2 regions of the Parabacteroides sp. AF39-10AC genome follow, and region 2 is predicted to be linked to the other one. Evidence: riboswitches for the same ligand, from Rfam matches in the RefSeq annotation. Region 2 holds a riboswitch; the other holds the start of a gene.
The links. A riboswitch is a leader RNA that binds a small molecule or an ion and turns the genes downstream of it on or off. The one in region 2 is predicted to bind cobalamin.
Positions count from the first base shown of each region.

Region 1 (14,368 bases), on a different contig from region 2:
AATCACCAATACGGTATCAGTTTATCCGGTCCGATCATTAAGAATAAGTTATTCTTCTTCATCAATGGTGAGATGGATCGCCAGGAGGAACCGATTTCTTATACGACCGCTAATTCTGCGGCGGATGCGACAGTCTTGCAGGGTTTATCTGATTTCTTAGGTGATGAGCTTGGGTATAATCCGGGTAAATTCGACGTGAATAAGACAAATACTCAAGCGGATCGAATCACGGCTCGTTTAGACTGGAATATCAACTCAAATAATGTGTTGAGCTTAAAATATTATTATTTGAAATCGTTTAATACGAATAACCCTTCTACTTCCGGTGCGCCGAATAACGGACGTGGACCGAATGCGTTCGCTATTCCGTTCTCTTCTTCTTTCTACCGGACGAATAATAACTTCAATATTTGGATGGCCGACTTGAATACGACCATTAATGACCGTATGTCTAACTATTTGAAGATCGGTTATTCCCGTTTGCGTGATTATCGCGATATGGATGGCGGTTACTTCCCGCAAGTGGATATCTTGGATGGTGGTAACAATGCTTATACAACTTTCGGAACCGAGGCAAACTCCTATAATAACCAGTTGAACACTGATATCTGGCAGATACAGGATAACTTCTTGATGAATTTTGGCAAACATCAGATTACGGTTGGAACGCAAAGTGACTATCGTGCCTTTAAGAATGGTTTCGCTCAAAACTATCCGGGTTCTTGGGTGTTTAATTCTGTCGATGATTTCAAGTTCAACGTATTGGCTACAAAACAATACATGGCCGCTCATAACGGAAGTGTACAAGGATTTGATATCCGTGAGTTTAATCCGAAAGATTTTGGATTTGGTTCCAATGTGACGGGTATAACGAACTCTTCTTCTACGGGGTATCAATACTATGCGCAAAGATATTCGATGACGGATGATTTTCCATTCGCTGAGATAAATGTATTCCAGTTAGGTTTGTATGCCCAAGATAAGTGGACGGTAAGTGATAAATTGAACTTGACGTTAGGTTTACGTATCGATGTTCCGTTCTTTATGACTGATTTGCAGTCGAATGATAAAGTCGCCGCCGAGACCTATCGGGATGGCATCAAGATCGATGTTTCTAAATATCCGAACGCCAAACCTCAGTTTTCTCCTCGATTCGGTTTTAACTACAAACCGTTTGACGATGAGAATGGAAGCTTACAGATACGTGGTGGTACGGGACTCTTCACGGGTACTCCTCCTTATGTATGGATCAGTAATCAAGCCGGCAATAATGGTGTTCTGTTTGGTGACCTAAATGTTCGGGCGGTAAAGGATAAAAATGACAATATCATTAGCGACGGCAGACCTTCACTAGGTTTCACCGGAAATATGGATACTTATAAACCGGCTGAAGGTAGCGCTACACGTTCGGATATAGCGATTACGGATCCGGACTTTAAATATCCGAGCTTATGGAAAAGTAATATCGCTGCCGATTATAAGTTTGGTGATGGTTGGGTCGCTACCGTAGAGTTGCTGTATTCAAAAGACATTAACGCTATTTATCATGACAATATCGGATTGTATCGGACCGAGCAATTTGTAAATGACGGTGGAGCGGGTAATGCACGTCCATATTATAATGGCTATTATAGCGATAGAGAAGGAAATCAAAAGGCTGCGAATCATGTCGTGATGCTGCGTAATACCAGCAAAGGACATTCGCTTTATACGACCTTCCAGTTGCAGAAAAACTTTGTTGATGGAATCCTGAAGGGATTGTATTTGAATGGATCTTACTCTTTCGGGCAGTCTAGAGGTGTAACAGACGGAACATCGTCTGTGGCGACTTCCGCTTGGAAGTACCGTGCGGCCTTGGACGGAAATGCGGAAGAAGTAGGTTATACGGCAGGTTCTTTTGATGGTCGTTTGTTATTGTCCGCTTCTTACACGGCTAACTGGAGTAAATATGCGGCAACAAGTTTTGGTTTGATTTATCAGCGTTATCGTCCGTTCCGTTATTCTTATTGTTATAATGGTGACGCGAATGGCGATTCTCAGTTCTCCAATGACTTGATGTATATCCCCGCGAATTTTGACGAGGTAAAAGATCATTTGTTACCGGGCGATTTCGATAGCCAAGAAGATGCATGGAAAGCGATGAATGCCTTTATCGAGCAAGATCCTTATTTGAGCAAACATAGAGGTGAGTATGCCGAACGTAACGGTGCTGTCGCTCCGTTTGCGAATCAATTGGATTTGAGCGTTTCTCATGATATAAAGATTTACCAGAAGAATGGTCGCTCACATACTTTGCGCTTTAGTTTCAATATCGCTAACTTCTTGAATTTGTTGAATCGTAATTGGGGTGTGGTACAAACAACCGTTTTGGGTAATCAGCAATATCAGTTCTTGACGATCCCGAAAGGACAAGGCCCGAGTGCGGCGAACAACTATACGTTGAAGTATACGATGGCGAAAGATTTGGACGAAACCTTCAAGGATAATTTGAACGATGTGTCTCGTTGGCAGATGCAATTCGGTATCAAGTATATCTTCTAAAAGAAAAATCTTTCATTAGATAAAATTTAATAATTAGAAGAGGTTCACTATCTTTGTGGACCTCTTTTTTAATTTAATGATATGTGGAATAATCGTATTGAGTTCTTACTCGTTAGTTTCTTTTGTATTTGTTCATTGGCTTTTACCGGTTGCCAAACGAAAAAACAATCGGATCGTTATGTCGTAGTTTTATCAATGGACGGTTTCCGCTCTGATTATCCGTCACGTGCTCATACTCCGACGTTGGATTCTTTGGCGAATGTGGGGGTTCGCTCCACGTTTCGCCCGTGTTATCCCAGCGTGACTTTCCCGAATCATTATAGCATGGCTACCGGATTGCATCCGGATCACCATGGTTTGGTAAATAATTTCTTTTATGACGCGGAGCTTGACAGCTCATACCGGATGGGAAATCTTGATCCGCAATTTTATGGTGGAGAACCTATTTGGAATACGGCGGAACGCCAAGGGGTTCGTACCGCCTCGTTCTATTGGGTAGGTAGTGAGGTGCCTTTAGAGAGTGGCCAGCCTTCAATATGGAAGCCGTTTGATAAATCGGTTCCTTTTTCAGATCGTGCTGATTCCGTGATATCTTGGCTGAAGTTGCCGGAAGATGTGCGTCCTCATTTGATTATGTGGTATATGGAAGAACCGGATGCGATAGGTCATTCCGCTACCCCGGATTCGTCGGCGACCTTGGATGTGGTGGAGAACTTGGATAAAGTCTTGAATCATTTCTTCACGGAAGCCCGTCAGTTGGATATTTTCGATAAGATCGATTTTATCGTTCTTTCGGATCATGGAATGGCCACCTATTATCCCGAGAAATATGTGAACTTGAATGATTATCTACCCCGGGATAGTTTCGATTGTGTTTTTGATGGCGTTCCTACATTATTATATCCCAAGAAAACCTATGTGGATACTGCCTATGCGATTTTACAGAAAGTGCCGAATATAACCGTATGGAAGAAAAACGAGATTCCTGAGAAATTTGTTTACGGAAAGAATCCTCGAGTTAGTGACTTAGTTGTTTCTCCACATATTGGAACGTATGTAGAATTCCGAGAGAAATCATCTCCCCGTTATGCGGCGACACATGGTTACGATAATTTTACGCCGGAGATGGAGGCCATATTCTATGCGGCAGGTCCCTCGTTCAAGAGACATGCGGAGGTCCCGCAAATGGCGAACGTGAACCTTTACTTGATGATTGCCCGTTTATTGAATATACAACCTGCTCCGAATGACGGGGATAGCGCTGTCGTTCAGCGGTTATTTAAATGATAGGACTTTGCCTACTTTCTAAATGGAGATTTACTGCACGGGCCTTGCAGTACTACTGCAAGGCCGGTTGCAGTAATTGATGCCTTATTGATGTGCGCATGTCATCTTACGCATGAAGGCGAGACTGCCTTTGGCTAAGGCATCGGCATTGTATTTAGACGGACGCCACAAAGATACGGCTTCCGCCATACCGGGAACAGAATTGGAGAAATTCTCCAAAACTAAATTACCATTGAAATCGATTTCCTGTAGTCCCCGGAACAAATCATCCCAGCGTACGTTTCCCTCACCCAGCATTCCCCGGTCACTTTCAGTCATGTGAATATGGCGAAGCCGGCTGCCAGCCGCAATAACCGGTTCATAAAAACTCGTCTCTTCTATATTCATATGGAAAGTATCCAGATGCAAAGACAAATTCGGTGCGTTTACGCGTTTGATAAAGCGCAGGACTTCCTCCGCAGAGGTACACATATAACTTTCATAGCGATTGATCGGCTCGATGCCGATCGTGATTCCAGATCGTGCGGCGTATTCGGCAACCTCTGCCCATACCTCACAAAGTGTATTTTCTTCTTCTTGTGTTCGCTGTTTGCCGGAAAAGACCCCGATGCCGGAATGTAAGACACCTCCCAAGTAATCAACCTCCAGTTCGCTCGCTTTATCCAGCGCCTCCTTGATCAGACAAGTCGCTTTCTTGGGATAAAAAGGAATATGCGCTTCTTTGGGAAGATTGAGAGAACAAGTAGCCTTCAATCCGTGTTGTTTCAATTGTCGCTTTACGATTGGAGCATCGAACTCCATGGAAGGAGGCAACAAAATTTCCAGTAAATCAAAACCGGCGGCAGATGCTTGCTGGATAGCGAAAAGACCGGCTTCTGGTGTCCACATAGGTGGTATCCAAGAAAGAATGGAAGCTCCGAAAGTAGGATTCATAATCGTATTGTTTTTATTTCGTTAGGGTTACAAAGTAAGTGTTTTTTTGAAGATTTCATTGCGAAGAAAGTGAAATCCTTCGCAATGAAATATCATAAATGTCATTTAAAAATAAAAGTTGGTACCCGGACAGAAGATAGGGTGGCTGCTGGTATTATCAATTTCAATCTTATTTTCTCTAGCGAGCCAACCGATAGCGGACCATAGATCCGCATCTGTTAGAGCGGATTTTGCTCTCAACGCCTCAAAACTCCAATGTTGGCCATCTGAAAGCAAATTCCAGATAGCTCCTGCATTTAATCCGATCGATCCTTTTGTCATGATAAAATCTGTTTTTATGTTTATGGTATATAGTGCTTATATTGTTATAACAGATAATATCCGGTAAAAGTATGTTGCGTTGAGATAAATAATCTAAAAAACAAAAATCTCTTGATGCGTTGAATTTTATTCCTTGAAGTCAGTGAATATGGATTCATCGTATACATTGTGTTCCTTTTTATCGTGGAATGGATACCATACTTGGGCAAAGAACGGATTTCCTTTAGCGATCTCGTCGTAATTCCAAGGGAGAGGTAAACATTCCGGGCACCAATGGCCTCCTAATAATACTAATGTGGGAGAGGCCTTAAAACGGTGACCGAATTGGCACTCCCAATCGAGTGGAGTCGATAAATCTCCTTTTGTCATGGCCGGTGACAAGCATTTTCCTCCCCTGAATTCTGCGGCTTTACGCATATCCTCGATATCCCATTCCGATTTAGGCTTACTTTCATCATAACCATGATCCAGAAAGACGGGTGTTTCGGAGGGGCGTTCTGTCCGGATCTTATCCCAACCCGGGATTGCTTGCCAATCCTCATACGAGCCAAAATATGCGGATATACGATCTTGGTGTCTGTTCTTGATCCAGTTACGAGTTCCCAGTCCCGGCTTTTTAGCGATGGCTCCCATACCCAGTTTTATGAAGATAGGAGGGACGATCTTTGCTAGGTGGAAATACCAAGGGACTTGGCTGGCCATCCATTTAAAATAATCGTCGCAAGTTTGGTTACTGCGGAAATGCAGATATCCTTCCAATAGATCTGAATCGGTATACCATTGTCCGTGGAAATTACGGATAGCGAACCAGTTCGGTTCGAATATTTTCTCTGGGGCGGGACAGCCAATCGCTTTTAACAATTTACTCTCAAACTCATAATTCGTCAGGCGGAAAGACGGGCCGCTACTAATATTATAGAAACGGTTCCAAAACTCATCCGGCACCTCCTCCTCGCATACATTCGCTAGTAAGCGACCGGAATCCTCGGCGGTAGCCCATTCCAGCACGCCGTCTAGCGGTACGTGGAATGTGATTGGGTCCGAACCTTTGAATAATAATTCGGGGCATAAGATACCGGTTTGGCGAAGGCACGCCCAATGTTTAATACCCGACTCCACGAAAATACGTTCGGCTATTGTCTTTGAGATGGCATAATGATCATAGACACTTATATTGATCGGATCTCCCGTACGTCCCCAATGAACAGGTGCGTTACGGTGGCCGGTTTGCGCCACGGAGCCGATATAGACTACCTTGATCCGGTCAGAGTTCGGTTGTGCTTTTACGGCATCCACGATATATTGGGCGGCGGTCGTGTTTACTTTCAAGGTTTTTTTAGGGAAATAATCCGCTGCCGGGGAAACCATTCCACCTACATGCAATACGTAGTCCGCCCCCATTACTCCATTTAAGACATCTTGATAATTTGTCAAGTCTCCCCAAACGATACGGATCCCTGCCATGGCCTCATATGCGGCTAATTTCTCTTTATTGATTTTGCTTGGACGAGCCAAAAGTGTTATATTAAAACGATCTAGCCGCTTGGACAACTCGACCAATCCGGCATGCCCCATCGTCCCGGTGGCTCCGGTCAGAAAGACGGTCTTTTTACTTTTCATGATATAATTTAGTGTATAATAAAAGACTTAGGATACTATCGGGTAGCGAAGGTATATAAAAAAAAACTCCCAACCAATAGATTGAGAGCTTTTGTAGTGGATACGAGAATCGAACTCGTATTACATGCGTGAGAGGCATGTGTCCTAACCGTTAGACGAATCCACCATTTAGGTGTCATTGTTTTTGTTTGACGATGCAAAGGTAGATATATTTTTTAATTCTGCAATAGTTGAACCGAGTTTTTTTGAAGAAAAAGTGTGTTTTTTATCAAAATGCCAAGAAAACGGGGAGAATACCACTAAAAGGCGTTAAAAGTAGTTGCGATTTCATTGTTTTTTCATTGTCGGTACTGTTTATTTATTCTACCTTTGCCATCTGTAATTGAACAAAATAGTATTGAACATTACTAATACCAGTTTAATAAACAACTAATATTATGGCAGAACTTAAAGAAAAACTTTTCTCAGAATTCGCTCCTGTGTCTACTGAAGAGTGGATGGCGAAGATAACGGCCGACCTGAAAGGGGTACCGTTTGAGAAAAAGCTTGTTTGGAAGACAGGCGAAGGATTTAATGTAAATCCTTTCTATCGTGCAGAAGACATCGAGGGTTTAAAGACTACAGAGTCTCTTCCCGGTGAATTCCCTTATGTTCGTGGAACGAAGAAAGACAACGATTGGAAGGTACGCCAGAACATTGAAGTTTGCTGCTTCAAGGGTGCTAACGAGAAAGCACTTGACCTTTTGACGAAAGGTGTTACTTCTCTTGGGTTCATCATCAAAGGTGATGAGGTGAACGAGGAGAATATAGCTACTTTATTAGAAGGTATTTGTCCGGCTTCCGTAGAATTGAACTTCAACACTTGCAACTGCAAAGCGGAGAAGTTGATCGGTATCTTGGCTGACTACTTCAAAGGCAAGGGTGTCGACGCAGAGAAGTGCTACGGTTCTGTAAACTATGACGCTTTCAAGAAACCTTTAGTAAAAGGTAAAGAAAACAGTGAGTGGGTAGAAGGTGCCGCAGCTGTGCTCAAAGCTGGACAGGCTTTGCCTAACTACCGTGTATTGGCTGTAAATGCGTTCCTTTTCAACAATGCTGGCGCTTACATTTCTCAGGAATTAGGTTACGCCTTGGCTTGGGGTAACGAATTGATGGCAAAACTTACCGAGGCTGGTTTCACCGCTGACGAGGTTGCCAAGAAAATCAAATTCAATTTAGGTATCAGCTCTAACTACTTCATGGAAATCGCTAAGTTCCGTGCGGCTCGTTGGTTGTGGGCCGAGATCGTAGCCGCTTATAAGCCGGCCTGCGAATGCGCTTGCAAGATGGTTGCTCACGCACAGACTTCAGAGTGGAACATGACGGTTTACGATGCTCACGTAAACTTGCTTCGTTCTCAAACTGAGGCTATGTCTGCCGCTCTTGCCGGCGTAGACTCTATCACGGTTCGCCCGTTTGATAAGATTTACCAGACTCCAGACGATTTCTCCGAGCGTATCGCACGTAACCAACAATTATTATTGAAGGAAGAGTGCCACTTGGATAAGGTCGTTGACCCGTCTGCCGGTTCTTATTATGTAGAGGTATTGACGAATTCCTTGGCTGATGTCGCTTGGAAGTTGTTCTTGGAGGTTGAGGAAAAAGGAGGATTCTCCGTTGCCGTGAACGCAGGTGAGATCCAGAATGCCGTTAACGCTTCGAATGTAGCTCGTAAGAAAGCGGTTGCTACCCGTCGTGAGATATTGTTGGGTTCTAACCAGTATCCTAACTTCACGGAAGTAGCTGCCGATAAGATTCAAGAAAAAGGTTCTTGCTGTTGTGGCGGTGGTCATTGCGGTGAGGCAACGATCCCGGCTCTAGATTTCTCTCGCGGCGCTTCTGAATTCGAGGCTTTGCGTATGACGACAGAGAAGAGTGGCAAGACTCCGAAGGTATTTATGTTGACGATAGGTAACTTGGCGATGCGTTTGGCTCGTTCACAGTTCTCCGCTAACTTCTTCGGTTGTGCCGGATATAAGATAATTGATAACTTAGGCTTCGATACGGTTGAGGCTGGTGTTGAGGCTGCTGTCAAGGCTGGTGCCGAGATCGTGGTTCTTTGCTCTAGTGATGACGAGTATGCTGAATTCGCTCCTGCCGCTTACAAGGCTTTGGCCGGACGTGCCGAATTCGTTGTAGCCGGAGCTCCTGCTTGCGCGGACGACTTGAAGGCTCAAGGTATCGACCAGTTCGTAAATGTAAAGAGCAATGTGCTTGAGACATTGAAAGCATTCAACGCTAAATTAGGAATCGCTTAAGTATAAACAATTATGAGACCAAATTTTAAAAACATAGATATAAAGAATGCCGGATTCGCAGCTACAAACGCTGCCGAATGGGCAAAAGCCAATGGTATCGAGCCCAATTGGAAAACACCCGAGCATATCGAGGTGAAACCTGTATATACAAAAGAAGACTTGGAGGGTATGGAGCACTTGAACTATGCTTCTGGTTTGCCTCCTTATCTACGTGGCCCGTACAGCGGTATGTACGCTATGCGTCCTTGGACAATCCGTCAGTACGCAGGTTTCTCTACCGCTGAGGAGTCTAACGCTTTCTATCGCCGTAACTTGGCTTCCGGTCAGAAAGGTTTGTCCGTTGCGTTCGACCTTCCGACTCACCGTGGTTACGATGCCGACAACGAACGTGTGGTTGGTGATGTAGGTAAAGCGGGTGTATCTATCTGTTCCTTGGAGAACATGAAAGTGTTGTTCGATGGTATTCCTTTGAACAAGATGTCTGTTTCCATGACCATGAATGGTGGTGTGCTTCCGGTATTGGCATTCTATATCAACGCAGGTTTGGAGCAAGGTGCTAAGTTGGAGGAAATGGCCGGTACGATCCAGAACGATATCTTGAAAGAGTTCATGGTACGTAATACCTATATCTATCCGCCTGAGTTCTCCATGAAGATTATCGCTGATATCTTCGAGTACACCTCTCAGAAGATGCCGAAGTTCAACTCTATCTCTATCTCCGGTTATCATATGCAGGAGGCTGGTGCTACGGCTGATATCGAGATGGCTTATACGTTGTGCGACGGTATGGAATATCTTCGTGCCGGTATCAACGCCGGTATCGATGTGGATGCGTTCGCTCCCCGTTTGTCATTCTTCTGGGCTATCGGTGTAAATCACTTCATGGAGATCGCCAAGATGCGTGCGGCTCGTATGTTGTGGGCGAAGATCGTGAAGAGCTTCGGCGCTAAGAACCCGAAATCATTGGCATTGCGTACACATAGCCAGACTTCCGGTTGGTCATTGACCGAGCAAGATCCGTTCAATAACGTAGGACGTACTTGTATCGAGGCTATGGCCGCTACATTAGGACATACACAATCTTTGCATACGAACGCATTGGATGAGGCGATCGCTTTGCCGACCGACTTCTCTGCTCGTATCGCTCGTAATACACAGATTTACATTCAGGAAGAGACTAAGATCTGTAAGGAGATCGACCCGTGGGCTGGTTCTTACTATGTAGAGTCTTTGACGAATGAGTTGGTACATAAAGGTTGGGCATTGATCCAAGAGATCGAGAGCATGGGTGGTATGGCGAAAGCCATCGAGACAGGTCTTCCTAAGATGCGTATCGAGGAAGCTGCCGCTCGTACACAGGCTCGTATCGACTCTGGTGTTCAGACCATCGTTGGTGTTAACAAATATCGTTTGCCGAAGGAAGATCCGATCGATATCCTAGAGATCGATAATACAGCCGTACGTAACGAGCAGATCGCCGCTTTGAAGGAGTTGCGTGCTAACCGTGACGAAGCCGCTGTTCAAAAAGCTTTGGCTGATATCACGGAGTGCGTGAAGACGAAGAAGGGCAACTTATTAGAGTTGGCTGTTAAGGCTGCCGGCTTGCGTGCGTCATTGGGAGAGATCTCCGATGCTTGCGAGGTGGTTGTAGGTCGTTATAAAGCAATCATTAGAACTATTTCAGGCGTGTATTCATCAGAAACTAAGAAAGACGCAGACTTCCAGAAAGCTTGCGAGCTTTGCGAGCAATTCGCTAAGAAAGAAGGCCGTCAGCCTCGTATCATGATCGCTAAGATGGGTCAGGACGGACACGACCGTGGCGCTAAGGTTGTCGCTACTGGTTATGCGGACTGTGGTTTCGACGTAGATATGGGACCGTTGTTCCAGACTCCGGCCGAGGCTGCCCGTCAAGCTGTGGAGAACGACGTTCACGTAATGGGCGTTTCTTCTTTGGCCGCTGGTCATAAGACGTTGGTTCCGCAGGTTATCGAGGAGTTGAAGAAACTAGGTCGCGAGGACATCATCGTTATTGCTGGAGGTGTAATCCCGGCTCAAGACTATGATTTCTTGTATAAGGCTGGCGTTGCCGCTATCTTTGGCCCGGGTACTTCCGTATCGAAGGCAGCTTGCCAGATCCTTGAGATCTTGTTAGGCGAATAAATAGAGTTTAGGCCTTACGGTTTTTAAATAAAGAGAGGCTGGACAATTGATTTTGTCCGGCCTTTTTTAGTATTGTATGCGGGTTTATGTACTTTTGTAGCGATTATTCAATTAAAAAGGGAAAGAATCATGGGAATCGTTATAGGTATAGATGTGGGAGGTAGCACGACCAAGATCGTCGGCGTGGAGGATAAGAAGATCAAGAACCCGATGTTCGTGAAAGCTACCGATCCGGTAACCTCTTTATTCGGGGCCTTCGGTAAATATATTTATGATAATAACATCTCGCTCTCGAATATAGAGAAAGTGATCTTGACAGGTGTAGGTAGTGCTTATATCGATCAACCTTTATATGGCTTACCAACTGCGAAGACGGATGAGTTCCTTGCGAATGGGCTAGGGGCGCAATATAATACGGGACTGGACAGTCTATTGGTGGTCAGCATGGGAACGGGTACCTCCTTTGTCAAGGTACAAGGCTCCACGATCGAGCATATCGGGGGATTGGGTATCGGTGGCGGAACCATCCTCGGCTTGTCTAAGCTATTATTGAAAACGCATGACTTTCACCAAATAGCGTCTTTGGCCGAGCACGGTTCCTTGAATGATATCGACTTGCATATCCGGGATATTACGCCGCATCCGTTACCCGGCCTGCCGCTGGACGTGACAGCCTCTATTTTCGGAAAAGTGGACGCGAACGCTAAGGTTGAGGATATCGCTCTCGGTATCGTTCATATGGTCTTGCAGACCATCGGGCAAGGAGCTGTTTTCGCCTCGTTAAATGGCGATATCAAGAATATCGTATTGATCGGTAACCTAACTCGCTTGCCACAATGCCCGGATATTTTCCCCCGTCTGGAGGAGATGTGCGATGTCCATTTCAAGATACCGGAGTATGCCGAGTATCGCACGGCTATCGGGGCGGCTTTATGCTATATCAGGAACCGGGAATATAAGGATATTTTTTGTGGAAAGTGTTAGGCTACATCAAAACTTTATGTATCTTTGCTACATGCTTTGTTCCCTTTCGGCAATCGCCGGATAGGGATTAAAAGGGAATCGGGTGAGAATCCCGGACAGTCCCGCTGCTGTAAGCTTCATAAACGGGTTGAGCAATACTGTTGCCACTGTTCATTCAAGTGAATGGGAAGGCGCTTAAGACCGGAAGTAAGTCAGAAGACCTGCAAGGCGTGTATATTTTCGACGGCTTCGAGGAAAGGCCGGAAGAGAACGCAAGAACCGTATCCGGTTTTTACTATTCTTTATCCAAGGTTTTCTTATCAAGTCGTCTCATGGTTTCGGATAATTATTTTGCCATAATAATTAGGGAAAGAAGCATGAATCTGACCGACGGGATGAGCTCCGTGTGTAAGATGCATGCTTTCTTTGCGTTTAAAGGACTGGGGTATTCCGTGAACACTCTATAGAGAATATTTGTTTATTATTAGAAAAGTGCGTTTATTTGCAACGAGTAATTAACAAAAGAAGTATGAATATGAAGAAAATTGTGGGACTTGTTATGGTTGCCTTGCTAGCGTTGATGGCGCTTCCGGCGAACGCTCAGCTTAAATTCGGTATCAAGGGAGGTGTGAATATATCGTCTGTTCATTTCAACTCGGACGTGTTGAAAGCGGATAACGTAACCGGCTTCCAAGTGGGTCCGATGATCGAGACGACCTTACCGTTGGTGGGTGTCGGGATCGATGCGGCAGTGTTGTATTCGCAAAAGGGTTTGGAAACGACCTCGGCTGGCGGGGTGAAGACTTCGATGAAGACGGATTATATCGATGTTCCGGTCAACTTGAAATGGAAATTCGGCTTACCGATCGTCAAGGCGTATCTGGCAGCCGGTCCGTATATCGGTTTCCGTGTAGGCGGTGATAAGTTTTGGGATATCCCGGGTTCCGTAGCGGATCAGGTGAAGGCGAAGAATTTCAGCGCAGGTCTTAACTTCGGTGCCGGCGTGGAACTGATCAGCCACTTGCAGGTGGGTTTCAATTATGGTCTGGGACTGACTGATAACTATAGTATTGAGAAGGTGAACCTCTCCGACGGTGCCGGAAAGAACCGTGGATGGTCTATCACGGCAGCGATCTTGTTCTAAATAGGTGAAAATAAAATGAGAGAGGCTGGGCTTTAGAAGTCCGGCCTTTTTTGTTATTTTTGGGCTCGTAATGAAACACCTGTTTGAATGAAATACGCGGACGTCATACTTCCCCTTCCTTTGGAGAATAGCTATACCTATCGGATACCCGAAGATCTGGAGAGAGCCGTGACTCCCGGTTGCCGGGTGATCGTGCATTTCGGGAAGAAACGATATTATACGGCTATCGTCATGGAGGTACACGACCGGGAACCGGTATCCGATTTTGAGACGAAGGAGATCTACGCTTTGCTGGATGCCACGCCGGTGCTCCGCCGTCCGCAACTCCGTTTCTGGAAATGGATATCTTCTTATTATATATGTAAGCTGGGCGACGTGTATAAGGCGGCCTTGCCTTCCGGCTTAAAGTTGGAAAGCGAGACGGCGGTTACTTATAATGAGGATTTCGAGGCCACCGCCCCCTTGCGCCCGAACGAGCAAGCGGTACTGGATGCTTTTAGCGGGGTTTTGAAATTGACGATCTCGGAGTTGGAGAAGAAGACCGGTCTTCGAAATGTTGTCCCGATCGTCTCTTCCTTGATGGTGAAAGGGGCGGTCGAGGTGAGCGAGGAGCTAAAGCGAGGATTCGTTCCCAAGACACAGGCGTTTATCCGTTTGGCCGAGGCTTACCGGGATGAGACGAAATTACAGGCGGTGTTCGAGGATTTGAAACGAGCGAAGAAGCAAGAGCTTCTGCTGGTCAGCTTCTTGGATTTAAGCCATACCTTGAATCCCGCTTTATCGAAGGAGCTTTCCAAGAAAGAGCTATTGGAACGCAGTGGTTATACCTCTGCGGTATTGGAGGGGCTGCTGAAACGGGGTATCTTGGAGAGTTACGAGAAAGAGGTGGGTCGTTTGCAAGTATCTGTCTGCCGCTTGCAAGAGCCGAATCCGCTCAGTCCGGCGCAAGAGAAAGCCTATGGAGAGATCCATGAGGCTTTCAAGACGAAAGAGGTCTGCTTGCTTCATGGCGTGACTTCCAGTGGTAAGACCGAGATATACGTCCGTTTGATCCATGAGGTCTTGCGGCTGGGGCGGCAGGTTTTATATATGTTGCCGGAGA
Region 1 covers NZ_QTLP01000010.1:66,255-80,622, forward strand. The annotation lists gene DW033_RS10880 (TonB-dependent receptor domain-containing protein) at 1-2,541, shown strand, start outside; gene DW033_RS10885 (ectonucleotide pyrophosphatase/phosphodiesterase) at 2,623-3,828, shown strand; gene DW033_RS10890 (sugar phosphate isomerase/epimerase) at 3,913-4,761, opposite strand; gene DW033_RS10895 (winged helix-turn-helix domain-containing protein) at 4,867-5,082, opposite strand; gene DW033_RS10900 (NAD(P)-dependent oxidoreductase) at 5,209-6,702, opposite strand; tRNA gene DW033_RS10905 (tRNA-Glu) at 6,797-6,868, opposite strand; gene mutA (methylmalonyl-CoA mutase small subunit) at 7,140-8,999, shown strand; gene scpA (methylmalonyl-CoA mutase) at 9,012-11,159, shown strand; gene coaW (type II pantothenate kinase) at 11,289-12,143, shown strand; cobalamin riboswitch at 12,163-12,366, shown strand; gene DW033_RS10925 (porin family protein) at 12,658-13,266, shown strand; gene priA (primosomal protein N') at 13,354-14,368, shown strand, end outside.
Region 1: another riboswitch for cobalamin. It lies ahead of DW033_RS10925 (porin family protein); the one in region 2 lies ahead of DW033_RS09150 (TonB-dependent receptor).

Region 2 (8,527 bases):
GGCGAAAACACGGGATATGTTCTTGGAGATTATCAATATCAAATCCAACGACATCACCCGTGAGAACGCGAATATGAACGCCGATACACCCGCCGGCATGATGATGAAATTCTCCAGCGAGACCACCAAGCCGTTTGTCGATGACTATTTATTGAGCGAAGAGGTCAAGGAAGCCGTATCTAACAACTACCTCCATATTCATGATAAAGATTATTATCCGACTAAAAGCTTGACCTGCGTACAACACCCGTTGGATCGCATCCTGAAATACGGGTTCTCCGCCGGTCATGGCGAATCACGTCCGGCTAAACGAATCGAAACCGCAAGCATCCTTGGCTGTATCTCTCTAGAGACCGCCCAAAACGAGATGCATGGCGGACAGGCGATACCGGCGTTCGATTTCTACCTAGCTCCTTACGTACGTAATAGCTTTATCGAGGAAGTAAAGACCTTAGAGGATTTATACGGACAGGATTTCTCCCACTTATATAATAAGCCTATCGACGATTACCAGACACAGACCTTGGATGGATTAAGCGGTGATAGACGCGTCATACAACATGCCATCAACCGCACGGTAAGCCGTGTACACCAATCGATGGAGGCTTTTATCCATAATATGAACACGATCCATTCCCGTGGAGGCAACCAAGTGGTATTCAGCTCCATCAATTATGGAACCGACACCTCGGCGGAAGGTCGTTGTATCATCCGGGAGTTATTAAAAAGCACTTACAGAGGCGTAGGTAACGGCGAGACCGCTATCTTCCCGATCCAGATATGGAAAAAGAAACGAGGCGTAAGCTATCTGCCGGAAGACCGTAACTACGATCTTTACCAATTGGCCTGCAAGGTCACCGCCCGTCGTTTCTTCCCGAACTTCTTGAATCTCGACGCGACCTTCAACCAAAGCGAGGATTGGAAAGCGGACGATCCTCAGCGCTATATCCACGAGGTAGCGACCATGGGATGCCGTACCCGTGTATTCGAGAATCGTTTCGGACCAAAGACTTCTATCGGACGAGGTAATCTATCTTTCTCGACGATCAATATCGTACGATTGGCTATCGAGTGCATGCAGGTGGAGAACAAGGAGGAACGTATCGCCCTGTTTTTCGCCAAACTGGATCATATGTTGGAACTTACGGCTCGTCAGTTGCATGAGCGTATGGAGTTCCAGAAAACCGCTTACGCAAAGCAATTCCCGTTGTTGATGTCTTCCTTGTGGTTAGGCTCGGAAAAATTGAAGCCTAACGATTCGATAGCCTCCGTTATCAACCAAGGCACCTTGGGTATCGGCTTTATCGGACTGGCCGAATGCTTGGTAGCCCTTACCGGGAAGCATCATGGCGAAGATGAGGATTCGCAGGCCTTAGGCATAAGGATCGTTACGTATATCCGGGATCGCGCCAACCAATTCTCTGAGCAATACCAACACAATTATAGCGTACTGGCAACTCCGGCTGAAGGCTTGTCCGGCAAGTTCACGGGAAAAGATCGTAAGAAGTTCGGATCGCTTCCGGGTATCACGGATCGGGATTATTATACGAACTCTAATCACGTCCCGGTATATTATAAGTGCAGTGCCCGTCATAAAGCCGAAGTGGAAGCTCCTTATCATGATTTGACTCGTGGCGGCCATATCTTTTACGTAGAGATGGATGGCGACGCTACCCATAACCCCGAAGCGATCATGCGTGTCGTGGATATGATGGATAAATACAATATCGGATACGGTTCCGTAAACCATAATCGTAACCGTTGTCTGGATTGTGGCTACGAGAACTCCACCCCGAATCTGGAAGCCTGCCCGAAATGCGGCAGCAAACACTTGGACAAACTTCAACGCATCACCGGTTACTTGGTAGGAACCACCGACCGTTGGAACAACGCCAAGCTATCCGAGCTGAACGACCGCATCACCCACAACTAATTTTCAATTGTCAATTGTCAATTTTCAATTACCATGTTGTCCATCATAGATATCATCGAAGATACCACCGTAGACGGTCCGGGATTCCGGACCGCCATCTATGCGGCGGGTTGCCCGAACAAATGCCCGGGTTGCCACAACCCCGAATCATGGGATATCCATAAAGGGAAGAAAGTAAGAACGGAAGAGATCGTGGAGAAAGTGCTGGCTGACGAGTTCGCCAACGTCACCTTCAGTGGTGGAGATCCCATGTTCCAGCCGGAAGGCTTCACCGAGGTAGCCAAGGCGATCAAGGAAAAAAGCCAAAAGACGATCTGGTGCTACACGGGATATAAATTCGAGGACCTGATAAAGAACCCGGCACAAGCCGCCTTATTATCCTATATCGACGTATTGGTAGATGGCCGCTACAAACAAACCCTTCGGGATGAGAGCCTTTTATTCCGGGGAAGCAGCAACCAACGGTTAATTGACGTACAAGCTTCTTTAAATAAAAAGGAAATCGTAACATACAAGTACAACCCTTTCATTTAAGGAAATTCTCCAATTATAGCCCGGATATTAACAAGATTTCATACCTTTGTCCCGAATTGGTTCCGTTTCACCCAACCGGGGTTACGGATTAAATGGGAATCAGGTGTAATTCCTGAACAGTCCCGTTGCTGTGAAGCTCTATTTCAAACATTCCGGAAACACTTTCGCCACTGGTATATAAGGATATATATCGGGAAGGCTTTCGGGATGGGAGTCAGTCAGAAGACCTGCCAGTTAGGGAGAAGTCGTTCGCGAGGACAGAGCGGCTTGGTACGAATCATTTTCTAAACAGGTTTTAAATAATGGTGTTATCCTTTGCTAGAAAGGGATACCTCGCTTGCGTATTATCGATGCTGGCGATAGGTATGTCCCATGGACAAAGCAAACTCGACTCTATCCAACACTTGGACGAAGTTACGGTCACGGCCCGGAGTTTCAGCTTTAAAGAGGTAATTCCTTCCCAAAAACTATCGGGGAAAGAATTACAAAATTTGAACAGCCACACGGTAGCGGATGCTTTACGCTACTTCTCGGGCGTCCAATTGAAAGACTATGGGGGCGTAGGAGGTATCAAGACCGTAAACATCCGAAGCATGGGAACGAACCATATGGGTGTTTTCTACGACGGTATCGAATTAAGCAACGCGCAAAACGGACAAGTAGACCTCGGAATGTATTCCTTAGACAATATCGAGGAGATTTCTTTATACAATGGCCAGAAGAGCGATATCTTCCAATCCGCGAAAGATTTCGGTGCGGCCGGTACGCTTTATCTGCGTTCTCGTCGTCCTCGTTTCGAAGAAGGAAAAACAACGAATATCCGTGCCACGATGAAAGTCGGTTCCTTCGACGTTATCAATCCCTCGGCCCTGTTCGAATATAAGATATCAGAAAACGTAGCCGCCTCTTTCAGCGCCGAATGGTTAAGCGGAAGCGGTAAATACAAATTTCGTTACCGCCGTATCAACCCTGCCGGAGAGATCGCTTACGATACGACCGCCGTCCGGGAAAACGGGGATATCAACGCCACCCGCCTAGAGGCCGGATTGTATGGCAAGATGAGCGACGGTACTTGGAATCTTAAGTTCTACAACTACAATTCCGAACGAGGTATCCCGGGGGCTATCGTAAACAACGTATGGCGACGCGGCGAACGAGTATGGGATACGAACTCTTTCATGCAAGGCTCCTATATCAAAGAAATCAATAGTAAATTCAAGACACAGGTCAATGCGAAATACGCTTTCTACCGTACGCATTATGTGAACAACGACGACAAGCTGATTCATGTAGATAACCTGTATAAGCAACGGGAGATTTACCTATCTTCCGCTAATGTCTACTCCATCCTCTCGAACTGGGATGTCTCTGCTTCTTACGACTTGCAATGGAACAAGATGAACGCCGATATGTATGGATTCGTTTACCCGGAACGCTTCACCAACCTCCTTTCGGTCGCTACGGCGCTCCGGTTAGGAAAAGTAAAATTACAGGCCAGCGGACTGGCGACTTTTATCAACGACCGTGTAGAAGAAGGCCCCGCACCGGAAGCCCGGCAAATCCTCACACCCGCCGTGTTCGCCTCCTATAAGCCGTTCGAGAAACAAGACTTTAATGTACGCGCTTTCTATAAACGGATCTTCCGCATGCCCACCTTCAACGATTTGTATTACGCCGATATGGGAAACTCCAAATTAAACCCGGAATACGTAACCCAATATGATGCCGGCTTCGCTTACACGAAAACATGGGAGAACCATCTTTTCTATCGCTTCAAGATACAGGCGGATGGTTATTACAACAAGGTGAAAGACAAGATCATCGCTTACCCCAAAGGCCAGCAGTTCCGTTGGACGATGCTGAATTTGGGTAAGGTAGAAATCAAAGGTATAGATGTCAGTACGGAAACGACCGTCAATCCGGTAAAAGATTTGTTCGTCACGCTACGCGTACAATACACCTATCAAAAGGCCCAAGACTTCACGGATCCCTCGGATACCTATTACGGAGATCAAATCCCTTATATCCCTTGGCATAGCGGCTCCGCCATCGCACAAGCCTCTTTCAAGGGATGGAACCTCAACTATAGTTTCATATATGTGGGAGAGCGGTATAACCAGCAGGAAAATATCAAATACAATTATACGCAACCGTGGTACACCAGCGACATCTCCTTGTCGAAAGATTTGAAATTCAAATTCGGACTTATCAAGGCTGCCGTAGAGGTAAACAACCTGTTAAGCCAAGACTACGACGTGATCCTGAATTATCCGATGCCGAAACGAAATTACAAAGTGTCTTTAACGATCGAGATATGAAAAGACATACATTATATATAATAGGTATCCTGATCGGTTGCGCTTTTTCATCCTGCCGTAAGATCGAGATCGTAGTTCCATCGGAATACGAGCTGGTCTCCGATGGTATCCACCCCGAGGCGAATCCTCAAGGGATGTATTTAGTGAACGAGGGGAATATGGGAAGCAATAAATGTACGCTGGATTATCTGGATTACGTGAACGGTTATTATATCCGTAACCTCTACTCGGAACGGAACCCAAACGTGGTCAAGGAGTTGGGCGATGTAGGCAATGATATCCAGATTTACGGAAGTAAGCTATATGTTGTAGTCAATTGTTCCCATAAAGTAGAAGTATTGGACGCCCGGACTTGTGAGCGGATCACGCAAATAGACATTCCTAACTGCCGGTACATCCGTTTTTACCGGGGAAACGCCTATGTAACCTCTTATGTCGGCCCCGTGCAAATCGACCCGAATGCTCCACAAGGAGCCGTATATCGGGTAGACACGACCAGCCTGAAAATAGACGCTAAAGTCATTGTCGGCTACCAGCCGGATGAATTAGAGATTTTGGGTGAATATATCTACGTAGTGAATTCCGGAGGCTATCGTGCCCCGGAGTACGACAATACGGTTTCCGTCATCGAACTAAACCGTTTCAAGCAAGTCCAAAAGATTCCGGTAGGGATCAATCTGCACCGTATCCGTGCGGATAAATACGGTAAATTATGGGTAACTTCTCGGGGAGATTACGATACGGTACATTCCAACCTGTATGTACTGGAAAAGCGAAAAGGATATAATGAGATGGTGGTTACCGATACCCTGAATATCCCTTGCTCCAACCTTTGCATCAGCGGAGATTCCCTCTTCTATTACAGTACGGAATGGAACGTGAATACGCAGAGTAACAGCATCTCGTACGGAATCATAGATGTCCGTACCAAAGAGGTGATCAGCACGAACTTTATCACCGACGGTAGCGAGAAAGACATTCGTATCCCATACGGGATCATGGTCCATCCCTATACGAAAGACATCTTCGTCACCGATGCCAAGAATTACGTATCCAGCGGGACCCTCTATTGCTACGATAAGAACGGGATACGAAAATGGGGCGTACGTACCGGGGATATCCCCGCCCATATGGTTTTCCTTTATAAATAGAACAGCGTTATGAGACAAGTTTTATATCTATTCATTTCAGGTTTCCTAGCATTTCTATCCTGTACCCAAGACAAGATACAGATGGTTAGCTTGGGTATCGATGATGTCTATTATCTGCCCCGCATGAAAACCTATCTACTCAGCCCGGCCTTTACCGGCGACGAGTATCGGTGGACACTGCACCGGAACGGGACGGACTCTCTCGTATCTACCGAACGTTCTTATATCTTCCTTGCGAAAGATACGGGCACCTATCAGATGACCTTCGAGATCATCGATAAGGAGACCCCCTATAAGCACGATTTTCGTTTCGAGGTGATGCAGGAGGATATAGAGTACAGTCCTTACCTATCCAAGGTATACGACTTTTGTCCCGCACCGGGTCAGTTCGTCAATACGATGCCCGAATACGAGGAAGGCGATACGAAAGAAACCATCCTGAAAAAGGTAGAGGAGAATATCTCCGGTACGAATGACGTGATGATCTCCCTCGGAGGATACGGAGGATACGTTATCTTCGGCTTCGACCATACGGTCATCAACGTCAAAGGGAAGAAGGACTTTATGATCCTTGGGAACTCTTTCTATTCCGACCTGCCGGAATATCAAGAGAAAAAGGGAGGCAGCTGCGAGCCCGGTATTGTCATGGTCTCTTTCGACACGAACCTGAACGGCTTACTGGACGATGAATGGTACGAACTGGCCGGTAGTGAATACTATAAACCGGAAACCATCAAGAATTATCGCATTACCTATGATCGTCCAGATCCCAACAAGATCCCCGAGCCAGACATGGGCCAGCAATGGAGTGACGCTACTTATGTACCATGGAAAGATAATCAAGGCAATACCGGTTATATAGCGAAAAATATATATCATACGCAAAGTTATTATCCGAAATGGATTGAAGAGAATTCCTTGACTTTCTCCGGTACCCGGTTAAAGGATAACGCTACGGACGAGAGTGATACGGGTAAATACTACGTACTCTATTCGTATCCATGGGGATACGTGGATAACCATCCGAACGATTACAAGGATCTGAACAGCTTCGATATCGAATGGGCCGTGGACGCGGAAGGCAATAAGGTGGAATTACCCGGCGTGGACTTTATCAAGGTATACACGGCGGTAAACCAATATTGCGGTTGGATCGGAGAGACCTCGACGGAGATTATCCGTGCGCAGGATTTACACATCGCCACCCCTTCCATCATCGTACCCGATCCGGTAAGCGAACAAATGAAATTACAATACGATCAAGCAATCTTAAAAATAAAAGGCTTATGAAAAAGACGATTACCTTACTTCTCTGTACGTTCGCCACGAGCGGCCTAATGGCCCAAGGCAATACCTCATGGATCGCCGCCGGCATCGATCGGGTCCAAATGAGGGATGTACCGTCACAATCTTCCATCCTGCGTTCCACGGATATGGATTACAGTCAAGGTACATTTATCGTAAACGAGGATTGGTACGGCCATCAGAACAGTACCGTCAATTTCCTTACTCAAGATGGAGAATGGCACTATCGTGTCTTCCAGACCGAGAATCCGGGGCATGAGTTAGGATGTACCACGCAATTCGGTACGATCTATGGCGATAAGTTCTACCTAGTCTCTAAGCAAGAACGAGATCCCGGGGCAAAAATCACCGGAAGCCGGTTTGCCGTATGCGATGCCAAGACCATGAAGGTGATCAAGGAATTCAAGTATATCGCCCAAAACGCCGAGGGCAAATCCATAGCCGACGGCCGTTCCTATCTTCCGGTAGACGAGCACAAAGGCTATATAGGAACCAGCAACGGTATCTGGATCTACGATAGCGATAAGATGGCGATCGGCAAACAAATAGAAGGTTCCGGAAATCCGAACGCCGATGGATACGGTGAGTTGTATTATGCCCAGATCGGTACCATGGTACGTGCTAACGACCTTGTCTTTGCCGTCCATCAACAATATGGTTTATTAATAATAGATCCGAAAACCGATAAAATTATCCGTACCATCGCCGCCCCGATCGAGAAAGAGACTGTAAAAGGGCTAGAGAAGGAGATTCAACGAGGTTTCGGCTCTATCGTTCAATCCAAGGATGGTACGCTCTGGATCAGCATGACCCAGAATACGGCCGGGGATGGTTCCGCCTTGGAATATATGCTGAACTTGAACCCCTATACCTTTAAGGTGGACACGGTAAAGATCCCGTTAAGCGAGACCATCGGTGTCGTTCCAAACTCTTGGTACGCATGGACCGCCGACGGTTTCTGCGCCAGTGCCAAAGAAAATAAGATTTACTGGAACGGACAACCGAAAGAAGGCAGTTGGTTCACGGGGTATCAAATCTGTGGGTATGATATTGACAAGAAACAATTCTTCCAGCTAATCGACCTCCGAAAACAGGACTGGGATTGGCGCTTGTACGGAACCGGATTTCGCCTTAACCCAAAAACCGACGAGCTATACACCTTCTTGTATCATGAGTTCCAAGATCCTACGCACATGTTAGCTCGTATAAATAACAAAGGCGAAGTGGTACAAGAATATTCGATGATCGTCAACTATTGGTTCCCGGCTATCCCGGTTTTCCCGGAT
Region 2 covers NZ_QTLP01000008.1:7,467-15,993, forward strand. The annotation lists gene DW033_RS09140 (anaerobic ribonucleoside triphosphate reductase) at 1-1,933, shown strand, start outside; gene nrdG (anaerobic ribonucleoside-triphosphate reductase activating protein) at 1,967-2,467, shown strand; cobalamin riboswitch at 2,508-2,717, shown strand; gene DW033_RS09150 (TonB-dependent receptor) at 2,770-4,785, shown strand; gene DW033_RS09155 (YncE family protein) at 4,782-5,936, shown strand; gene DW033_RS09160 (hypothetical protein) at 5,946-7,226, shown strand; gene DW033_RS09165 (DUF5074 domain-containing protein) at 7,223-8,527, shown strand, end outside.